3 regions of the Paenibacillus sp. GD4 genome follow, and region 2 is predicted to be linked to each of the others. Evidence: predicted binding sites of a transcription regulator. Region 2 holds the regulator's gene; each other region holds the start of a gene.
The links. Region 2 encodes Rex, which represses fermentation and respiration genes when NADH is low (regulators of the CRP and FNR family bind a similar motif). Its sites were predicted from a motif close to TTGTGAAATATTTCACAA; they were not measured.
Positions count from the first base shown of each region.

Region 1 (3,282 bases), 1.5 Mb from region 2:
TGGCCATATAATCCAGGTTGATGACAAAGCCCTCGGTGTCGCTTTTCTTCGCAAGGATCGACTGGACTCCTTCATCCAGCTGCGTCCAATACCCGTCCGTCCCCTTCTTGCTATCCACACGCAAATAGAAGGAGGCGGTCAGTTCATTCTGCAGCGCGAGTGTAGAGCTATCCGGGATGCGGATCACCCCGTTACTTCCCGCCGCGGCCACTCCATTGCCCTTGATTTGGACCGCCTGGCCGAACTTGGTGCCCGGGACCAAGGCGACCTCCCCGTTCGCCGTTCCGTGATTCGCCATCCCCGACAAATCCGTATAGCCGCCTTCAAAATCGAGCTGCAGCACAAGACCGTCGATGATCAGCCTTTTCGTCTGAGACAGCCAGCCGGCGACACCCGGGTCCGGCATCGCCACGTTGGCATCGTAGCCATCCATGCCCTTGATGCTTCCCCCGTTCAGAGCCAGACCCGTGACGTCAAGCGCCTTCGTTCGCTTCGTTCCGTCCACCGAATAAGTAAAATGCAGCGTGTCCGTCCCCGAGCCGCTGGCATATACCGCCTTGGCCCCATTATTCAGCGTGAGCTCGGGAGAGCCGGTGACGTTCACTGTCTTGGAAAACTGCAGCTGGAGATCCACCGTCTCCCCGTTCTTCAGGCGACCCTCCTTATCCGCATCCACCCTACTGATAAAAGGAGCGCTATCCAGCTGAAAGCTGTCAATCCAATGCGCTTGATAGGATCCGCCCGTGCTTGCCGAGAATCCGAGGCCCGCGAAGGAGTTGTCCAGCGGACCGTCCGCGCGGAACACCAAGCTGCCGTCCTTCCATAGCGTGACCCGATGGTTCTCCACGCGAAGGCTGACATCATGCCAGGCGCCGTCGCTCAGACCGGCGGCAGGCACCAGCGCCAGCGCATGCCGGCGTGTAGCATCCAGCGGGTCCGGCATATGCTTGGCATTGTCTTTGAACAAGGCGATATGGCTGCCGTCCTGATCATATTCGCCGTTATGGACGGTATCGAACTCGACCCCGTAGCCGCTGCCCGGCTCGAAGCCCATCCCGCCGCCCGAGGCCGGGGCCAGATTTTGCTGCTTATTGAACATAAACACCAGACCGTCGCCCCCGTCACCTGGTATCGGACGATCGATCTTGAACTTGAAGCTCACTTGATAAGGCGGAGCCGCGCTCTGCTTGAGCCAGATCGTCCCTACCTGGGAGCCCTTAGCCTCCGTCAGCCGGACGGCTCCGTCACCCTGCCGCGACGCATTCCCCATGTAGTCCCACAAGCCGGAATCGACAGTAAATTCATCCTGTATGGGCTCGGCATAGCTCCGCGGCGCTGCAAAAAAGCAGCAAAAGATCAGCAGCATCAGTACTGCTGCAGCAGTATTAATTTTCAAAGAATATCCAACCCCGCTCCCGTATCAATTCTACAAATTGCGACAAATACATCCACCTGTCAACAAAGCTATGAATCTATTATACTTCCAAGAATGGGCAATGATAAGTCATAGTTTTGGTGTTTTTTCATACGAAAGTCCCATGTTTCGCTGCCATCATTTGTACAAATCCATTGTGATTCCCATCACATTCCGATGCCTTGTCTTCTTGGTAAAGTGGTACCCATGAGAAAAACAATTACGAAAGATAAATTGGAGGAGATTCGTTATGTTTTGTTACCAATGCGAACAAACGCCGACAGGCGGCTGCAAGGTGATCGGGGTATGCGGTAAGGACGAGAATATCGCGAGCCTGCAGGATACGATGATTTTTGCTTTGAAAGGGATTGCGGCCTATGCCACCCACGCCCGCCAGCTTGGCTACAGCGACCCTGAGGTGGATAAGATCACGCATGAAGCGCTGTATATGACTCTAACCAACTCCAACTTTAATCTCCAGGAGCATATCGATATGGCGATGAAGGTGGGCAGTGCCGCCGTACGCATCATGGATGTGCTTGACCGCGCGCATACGACGCATTTCGGGATCCCGCAGCCCGTCACCGTTTCGCAAAACAAAATCGAGGGCCAATGCATCGTCGTTACCGGACACAACCTCTACGCGCTGGAGGAGCTGCTCAAGCAAACCGAGGGCAAGGGCATCAACATCTATACCCACTCCGAAATGCTGCCGGCTCACGGGTATCCGGAGCTGAAGAAATATCCTCATCTCAAAGGGAATATCGGGAAGGCCTGGTACGACCAGCGCCGTCTGTTCGAGAAATTCCCCGGCGCGATTCTGGCGACGACCAACTGCGTCATGCCGATCAAGGGCTCGTATGCCGACCGGTTCTTCTCTTATGAAGTAGCCGGACTTGAGGGGGTCACCAAAATTGTGGGCGAGGACTTCTCTCCTCTGATCGAGAGAGCCCTCCAGCTGCCTGCAGCGAATATCGAATCGGAGGCCGTGCTGACGACAGGCTACCACCACGAAACAGTAATCGGGCTGGCGCCGGAAATCATTCAAGCCGTAAAGGACGGCAAAATCAGACGCTTCTTCGTCATCGCCGGCTGCGACGCACCGGGCTCGGGCGGGGAGTACTACCGTGAGCTGGCTACCTCGCTGCCGAACGACACGGTCATTCTGACCACCTCTTGCGGCAAGTTCCGCTTCAACGACGTCGACTACGGTACGGTAGGGGCTACGGGTATTCCGCGCTACATCGATCTGGGGCAGTGCAATAACTCCGGCTCCACGGTCAAAATCGCGCTGGCGCTGGCGGACGCCTTCGGCTGCTCCGTGAACGAGCTTCCTGTCAGCATCGTGCTGTCCTGGTTTGAGCAAAAGGCCGTCGCTATTCTCCTTGGTCTGTTCAGCTTGGGAATCAAGGACATCCGCATCGGTCCGAAGCCGCCGGAGTTCATCACGCCCGGCGTAATGGATGTGCTCGTGCAGACGTTCGGCTTGAAGCTGATCGGCAACGCACAGGAGGATATGGCCGATATGCTGGCGCATTAACGCATCACCGGCAGCATCGGTCAAACATTCAGCGAGCTTTCAGCCCCTGCTCAGAACGGTTTCAGCCATCCCTCGCATAATAAGAGGCGATGAAACCATTCTGAGTATGGGAGTTTGCGAGGTATGAATAAAAAGAAATCGTATATCAAATTGACCCTGGATATCGTCATGGGGACCACGTTTGCTTTGCTTTTTAACAAAATGGTATTAGGGGGGCTCGCCTTTCACGAAATTGCGGGCACCGCCATTGCGTTTGCTTTCATCACGCACATTCTGCTGAATCTCAAGTTTGTGCAGAAGATTACGCTGCGCCTGTTCGACAAGACCC
Region 1 is NZ_JAVCYK010000001.1:2,087,588-2,090,869, forward strand. Features, by position in the region: gene RAC89_RS09750 (LamG-like jellyroll fold domain-containing protein) at 1-1,396, opposite strand, end outside; gene hcp (hydroxylamine reductase) at 1,665-2,954, shown strand; gene RAC89_RS09760 (DUF4405 domain-containing protein) at 3,078-3,282, shown strand, end outside.
Region 1: hcp (hydroxylamine reductase) is a predicted target of Rex. The motif match lies at 1,570-1,587, and genes of this name have one in related genera.

Region 2 (3,282 bases):
TTCGCTGTCATTTACGCTGCCGTCCTAAACTTTGTCGGCGCCATTTATTCATCGGAGGTTGCGAAAACCGTAGGCGGTAAAATTGCCAACCCGGCTACGATCGAAAATGGAGTTTATATCGTTATCGCCGCTCTGCTTTCCGCGATTATATGGAATCTGCTCACTTGGTACTATGGGATTCCTTCCTCTTCGTCACATACCTTAATCGGCTCCCTGGCAGGTGCGGTCATCTCCGGCGCCGGAATGCAGTCGGTCAACTGGGCAGGCTTTAAGGAGATCATCGTGATCTTGATCCTGTCCCCGATCGTGGCTTTTGCTACAGGATTTATCATTATGTGGATCATTAAGAGAATTGTACTTGTATCCGGTAATAATTCCAGATCCAAGCTCAATCGAACCTTTCGGTTCTTCCAAATCCTTTCCGCCGGACTTCTCTCCTTCTCCCATGGCGGGAATGACGCACAGAAGGCAATGGGTATCATCGTATTCGGTTTAGTCGCGCTGCAATACCAAAGCTCGCTGGATGTGCCTTTGTGGGTTAAGCTTGCCGCCGCGACCGCGATGGGGCTTGGGACCTCCATCGGCGGCTGGAGAATTATCAAAACGATGAGCCGTAAGCTGTTAAAGATCGAACCGATCAACGGCTTTGCTTCCGATTTGAACTCATCGATTGTGATCCAGACTTCTACGGCCATGGGAATGCCGCTTTCTACGACTCATGTTATTTCCTCCTCCATTATCGGCTCTGGAGCCGTCTTGAGGTTCCATGACGTGAAGTGGGCAACCGTAACACGAATGGTCATGACATGGATCATTACGATCCCGATTAGTATGATTCTCGCCTTCCTGTTGTACAAAGTTGTTTTCGTCTTTTCGTAATAAGACAAGCCCGGCCACTCTTAAGTGACCGGGCTTTTGCATTCCCATCTTATTTATCTGCTTCATCCTCCAAATAGTAAGCCAAGCTTTGCAGCTCCGTTGTGAAATCCGCATGATGGACACGAACGTCGGCGGGAACCTTGATGATAATCGGAGCAAAGTTCAGAATCGCCTCTACCCCGGCCTCAACAAACTGGTTCGCCACCTGTTGTGCCTCAACGGCCGGAACAGTGATGATCCCTATACGAATGCGGTGAGCCTCAACTGTTGTCTTCAGCTCTTTCATAGGCTTCACCTTCAGGTTGTTTATGGATTCCCCAACCTTCGAATCATGCGCGTCAAACACCGCTACAATTTTCATATTGTCTTTCAAGTAGGCATTATAATTGCAGAGGGCTCTCCCCAGGTTTCCCGCTCCTACAAGCCCTACGGGGATAACTTTATCCAACTTCAGAATTTGTCGAATTTTTTCAATGAGGTAATCGACGTCGTAACCGATCCCTTTTTTTCCGAACTCACCGAAATAGGCAAGATCCTTCCGGATTTGCGCAGGATTTAAGTCAAGCTTTTGTCCCAGATCCTGCGAGGATACCGTTTGAACATGATTTTTGCTTAATTCATTTAGAAATCGTAAATAGATCGGCAGCCGACGTACGACCGCTTCCGAAATTTTCGGTGTTTTCATTGTTCCTTCTCACCCATCCACTGCTTAATTCTCGGTACGAGCTGACTGGTGTTCATATGCTCTATTTTGGGGCCCGGCAGTGAATATAAAAAATATTTGCCGTAGTTCGTATCGATCACGCGGGTATCATACACCAGCACGATGCCGCGGTCGGAGGCCGTTCGAACCAACCGGCCGAAGCCCTGCTTGAAGCGAATGACCGCTTGCGGTACGGAAAGCTTCATAAACGGGTTTTGGCCAAGCTTCTTGAGGTTTTCCGTTTTCGCTTCCACCAGCGGATGATTCGGAGGCTGAAAGGGAAGCCTGACAATGGCCAGGCAGCTTAACGCATTCCCCGGAATGTCAACCCCTTCCCAGAAGCTGCTGGTGCCGAGCAATACGCTTGCGGGGTGATTTTGGAACATCCGTGTCAGCTTGCTTCGGTTGCTGCTGTCTACGCCTTGTCCCAGCACCTGAATGCCGAAGGGAGAAAGCATATCCTTAAGTCCGGCGTGAGCTGCCTTCAGCATCCGGTTGGAGGTAAACAGCACCAGCATGCGTCCCTTGGTCTCAAGTGCGACCTCCGCAAGGGATAAAATCAGCTTGTCCACAAACTCCTTCTCCCCAACGTTGCCCCGAATACTTGGAAAATCCCGCGGAATAACCACCAGGGCTTGCTCACGGTAATTAAACGGAGACGGCAGCTGTACGGTCACCAGCTTATTGTCGTCCTGAGTCTGCAGTCCAAGCTGCTCGCAGGTATAGTCAAAGGACTTACCGACGGAGAGCGTTGCTGAGGTCATCACAACACTTTCCTTTGCATCGAAGAAGTACTGCTTCAGCAGACTGCTGACATCCATCGGCACGCTGCTCAGCTGAAGCGAACGCGCTTTATTATAATGACCCGCTTCGAGCCAGTATACATAATTCTCATCTGCCATGGTCATGAAAAAGTGCAGCGCATCTTTGTGTCGAAGCAGCTGTTTCACGGTTCCGCTTAAGTCCGTCACAAGGCTTGCGGCGTCATACTCATCCTGCAGCTCCTTAACCTCCGTAAGTAGACGATCCAGCTTCTTGTTCACCTCAGTAAAATGAAGCTGCATATTCTCTTCCATAACCATCAGCTTATCCCAGCCGTTCGGCAAGCTGTCCTTTCTCAGCCGAAGCACCATCGTATTGCCTTCGGTTTGCGAAGCATCGCTTCGGGACGCCAGCAGCTGATAAAGAACCTCGGTCAGCTCATCCCACTGCTCCTTCAAAGCGATAAGCCTCGGAACGATTTCCTCTATCATCGAGCACCATTTCTGCGTAATATCCTTCTCGAATCGGGCCAGCTTCTGCTTGAGCAGGGAGAGCTGTCCTGTACGCGCATCCTTATAGAGCCATAGCAGCGTACCGGAGAGCCCATGATAATGAAGCTCAATTCCTAAATGCTTGCTGGCCACTTCCTCAAAGTGATGCGCTTCATCGATGACCAAATGCTTATACCCCGGCAGCACGCGGTTTTCCGCCACAACATCCGTAAATAATAAGGAATGATTCGTGATAACGACATCCGCATTGTTGGCTTCGTGCCTTGCCCGATGATAGAAGCATTTTTTAAACCACGGACATGCGCGGTTCAAACAAGACTCAGCGTCGCTGGAGACCGAATACCAAAACTGCTGGCCCTTGCCTGAGAAATGAAGCTCTTCGTCATCCCCGTGTTTCGTCTCTCCGAGCCACACAATCATTTGCGC
Region 2 is NZ_JAVCYK010000001.1:566,052-569,333, forward strand. Features, by position in the region: gene RAC89_RS02525 (inorganic phosphate transporter) at 1-879, shown strand, start outside; gene RAC89_RS02530 (redox-sensing transcriptional repressor Rex) at 929-1,564, opposite strand; gene dinG (ATP-dependent DNA helicase DinG) at 1,561-3,282, opposite strand, start outside.

Region 3 (3,282 bases), on a different contig from region 2:
TGCGAGGTCGATTGCAGGAACTCATTGACCGTAGCCCTGCCGCGGTTTGTTTCGATGCCGGAAGCCGCAACAATCGGGTTGCCCTGAACGCCGCCTGACCAAACCAAAGTGCCGGTTTCCAGCGTATTGCCGTCCTTGAGGTATACGGTGCTGCCCTTCACTTCCGTTATCGGCACACCCGTAAGGAACGTCACTCCACGCTTCTCCAGGCTTGTTCTTGCGCGGTCAACGAGATCTGCAGGGAAGCCTGCCAGAATGGAAGGACCGGCTTCTACACAGTATAGTGAGATTTCGCTGTAGTCGATGCCCAGCTTGCGGCACATCGCCGGCAGCTCGTCAGCAAGCTCGCCTACCATCTCAACACCGGTCAGTCCGCCGCCGCCGATAACGAAAGTCGCATCCGATTGGTTATGCGTTTGGGCATAGGCTTGCAGCTTTGCCTCGATATGCGCTCGAATCCGGTTCGCGTCACGCACGGATTTAAGAGTAAAGCTGTTTTCCTCCAGGCCCGGAATGCCGAAAAAGGCCGTTTCGCTGCCGAGAGCGACAACCAGCATATCATATTCCAGGGTTCGGCCGTCCTGCAGCAGCACCTTGTTCTGATCCGGTGTGAAGCTCTCCACGTTCTGTACGATAAGGTTCACCGACTTGCCATGAAGCAGCTTCTCCAGAGGCAAAGCAATGGCCTGCTCCGAAATGTTCCCGGCCGCCAAACGATGCAGCTCGGTTACGATCTGGTGGGATGGGATCCGGTTGACAAGGGTGATCGATGCTTCTTCCGGTGTGAAATATTTTCTAGCGGTGATTGCACTAAGCAATCCGCCGTAGCCGCCGCCGAGAATTACGATTTTTTGAGTCATTGAAAAAACCTCCGTCTTATCTCTATTAGTCCGCAGCTTATCGCGCGCTCTCCCGTTCGTTGGCAACCGCTAGATATGCGCGCAGGAACCGAAACAGCTTCTGTGCCTGGGGATCATTCATCATTTTGAGCAGTCCGAACAATCCGATCGAATCCGTTTCATTTTGTGCCCTATCGCTTGCTTCCATAACGGCCGAGGCAATTCCTTTCGCTTTGTCCGCAACGGGCAGGACGATCTCCTCGAAGCCGCCCTTAATGTCCGCAACGAACACCGGGTCCGTTGCCAGCGTGCTTGCCGTTTCATAGACTTGGGCCAGCTTATCTGCTGCTGCAGTCAGTCTAGGAAGATTATCGATGAGGACAAGCAAGGATTGTTGAACCTCCGGCTTGGCCAGTTGAGTCAGCAAACGGGTCAGCCCTTGAGCATCAACCGCCTCAGTGCTGCCAGTTGGTGCTTGGTTCTGTGTTTCTACAGCTTGCATAAGAACACACTCCTATTTCCTATTTGAGTAATAAACGATCCGTATCATGTGATTTAATTCACAATTACTTTATACATAATACGACAGGATACGCCAATCGTCAATAAGAAAGTAGTTCTTTTCACATTTCTTCCTGGGAAAAAACGATTCCATTAGGGAAGGACTTTACGAATCCTGTGTTACATAAACTACTGTAGGAAGAAAAAGACGTCAAGATATGGAGGGGAACCTATGTCTTTCTTTGACAAAATGAAGCAGGGCGCTTCGGAGGCAGCGAAAAAAGCGCAGCAGACCGTGGAAATTACACGGATCAAGGCCTCCATTTTCGCCAAACAAAAGGAGATCGAGCGTCAGTACCAGCTCATTGGGCAGCAGGTCTATCAAGCTTATTCCTCAGGAAGCCTTTCTCTAGCGGAAACGGCTATCGCCTCCGGCGCTGAAGCCATCAAGCTCATTGAGCAGGAAATCAAGCTTCTGGAACACAAAATTGTCGAGGTAAAGAAAGAAAAAGAATGCGTATGCGGCAAGGTCGTGCTGGCCGATACGAAGTATTGTCCCGGCTGCGGTTATAAATTCCCGAATGAGCCGGTCATCATTGATTTGGAGAATCCTTCCCGCGAGCCGTGACTCTCCTTACGACAGGCTATCTCTTGAGGACGATCTCAAGCTGATAGCCTTATTTATGTGCATTCAGCAACAATAAGGAGCGGAGCTTCGTCAGTATTCAGTAGGTAACGAGATGGGTAAAGGAGGGTTCCGGGTGCGAAAATATAAGCTTTCTCTCCTGCTCGTTCTCCTGCTGGCCGTGTGGTCGGGAAGCATCGGTTACTACGAATCGCAGAAGCTGAAGAATCCGATATTCCTGGAGCATTACTATGAGCTGGACGCCTCCTTGTTTGCTCACACAAGCATCTATTATATAGCCAATACGGATATGAAGAAAAAGCCGTACCAATACGAGCTGCCTAACGGAGCTTGGCTGCGTGTTCACCATTCGCTGCCACGGTCGGAATTCGGGAGGCTTCAGGTAATGGAGCAAATTCTTAGTCCCGCTACCTTCGATATGCAGAAAATAACGGAGCCGTACGCCTTTGACCGGATGCGTGTGTATTACACCGACGGGACGGAAGAAGTCGTTTCCATCGGAAGTATAACGATCTTTCCGAATCGCAGCGTAACGGGAGAAAGCCGCATGGAGCAAGCCCATTCGGCGGGCTCATCGGACGGCTCCGGGAGTACCGGATATCGAGTGAAGCAAGCGATAACGCTCCATTCGCTGAAGCTTAGCTTCGAGCGTCAGCTGCAAGGTGTTTTTACTGCGGAGCTGAACGGAAAGGATGCCCTGGATCGTAACGGCTACCCGATGACTCTCCAGCCTGGGGACTACATTGGAATGGAGTATCGTTTCCAGCTACCCCCTATGGATGAACGGCGGCACCATGCTTATCGATTGCGATTGACGCTGCTGGATGCGGAGGGACGGGAGGCGGCATCGCACGGAATCATCGGACAATGGCCTCAGTTCGATAACCGGGAGCTGCTCAGCTACGTTCGCCAGCGAAACGGGGGTCAAGACTAATGCATAGAGCCTTTAACCGATTTGCCTGGGCAATGGTATGGATCCTCATCGATGTCAGAATTTTATTCTTCGATTTGCTGCCCGATCTGGTTGGCTATGTACTTCTATGGAACGCCATCCATCGGGCAAGCCGGGTTCGCAAGGAATATTCCCATGCCCTGCCCTATGCAATTGCCCTAACCTTCCTCTCTGCCGCAGACCTGTTGCCCCTGCTGCCAAGCTCGGGAAGAGATGGGATTATCAGCATTCCTTTATTAACCTACGGAAGTTTGGTACAGTTTCTCATGCTGGCCATGGTAAGCAGGTTTCTCGATGCCGCAAGGAACCATGCAGCGGAGCACGGCGCAGTTGCCTTGGCTCAT
Region 3 is NZ_JAVCYK010000002.1:29,424-32,705, reverse strand. Features, by position in the region: gene RAC89_RS23550 (NAD(P)/FAD-dependent oxidoreductase) at 1-860, opposite strand, end outside; gene RAC89_RS23545 (helical membrane plugin domain-containing protein) at 898-1,341, opposite strand; gene RAC89_RS23540 (zinc ribbon domain-containing protein) at 1,573-1,968, shown strand; gene RAC89_RS23535 (hypothetical protein) at 2,102-2,920, shown strand; gene RAC89_RS23530 (hypothetical protein) at 2,920-3,282, shown strand, end outside.
Region 3: RAC89_RS23545 (helical membrane plugin domain-containing protein) is a predicted target of Rex. The motif match lies at 1,388-1,405, and genes of this name have one in related genera.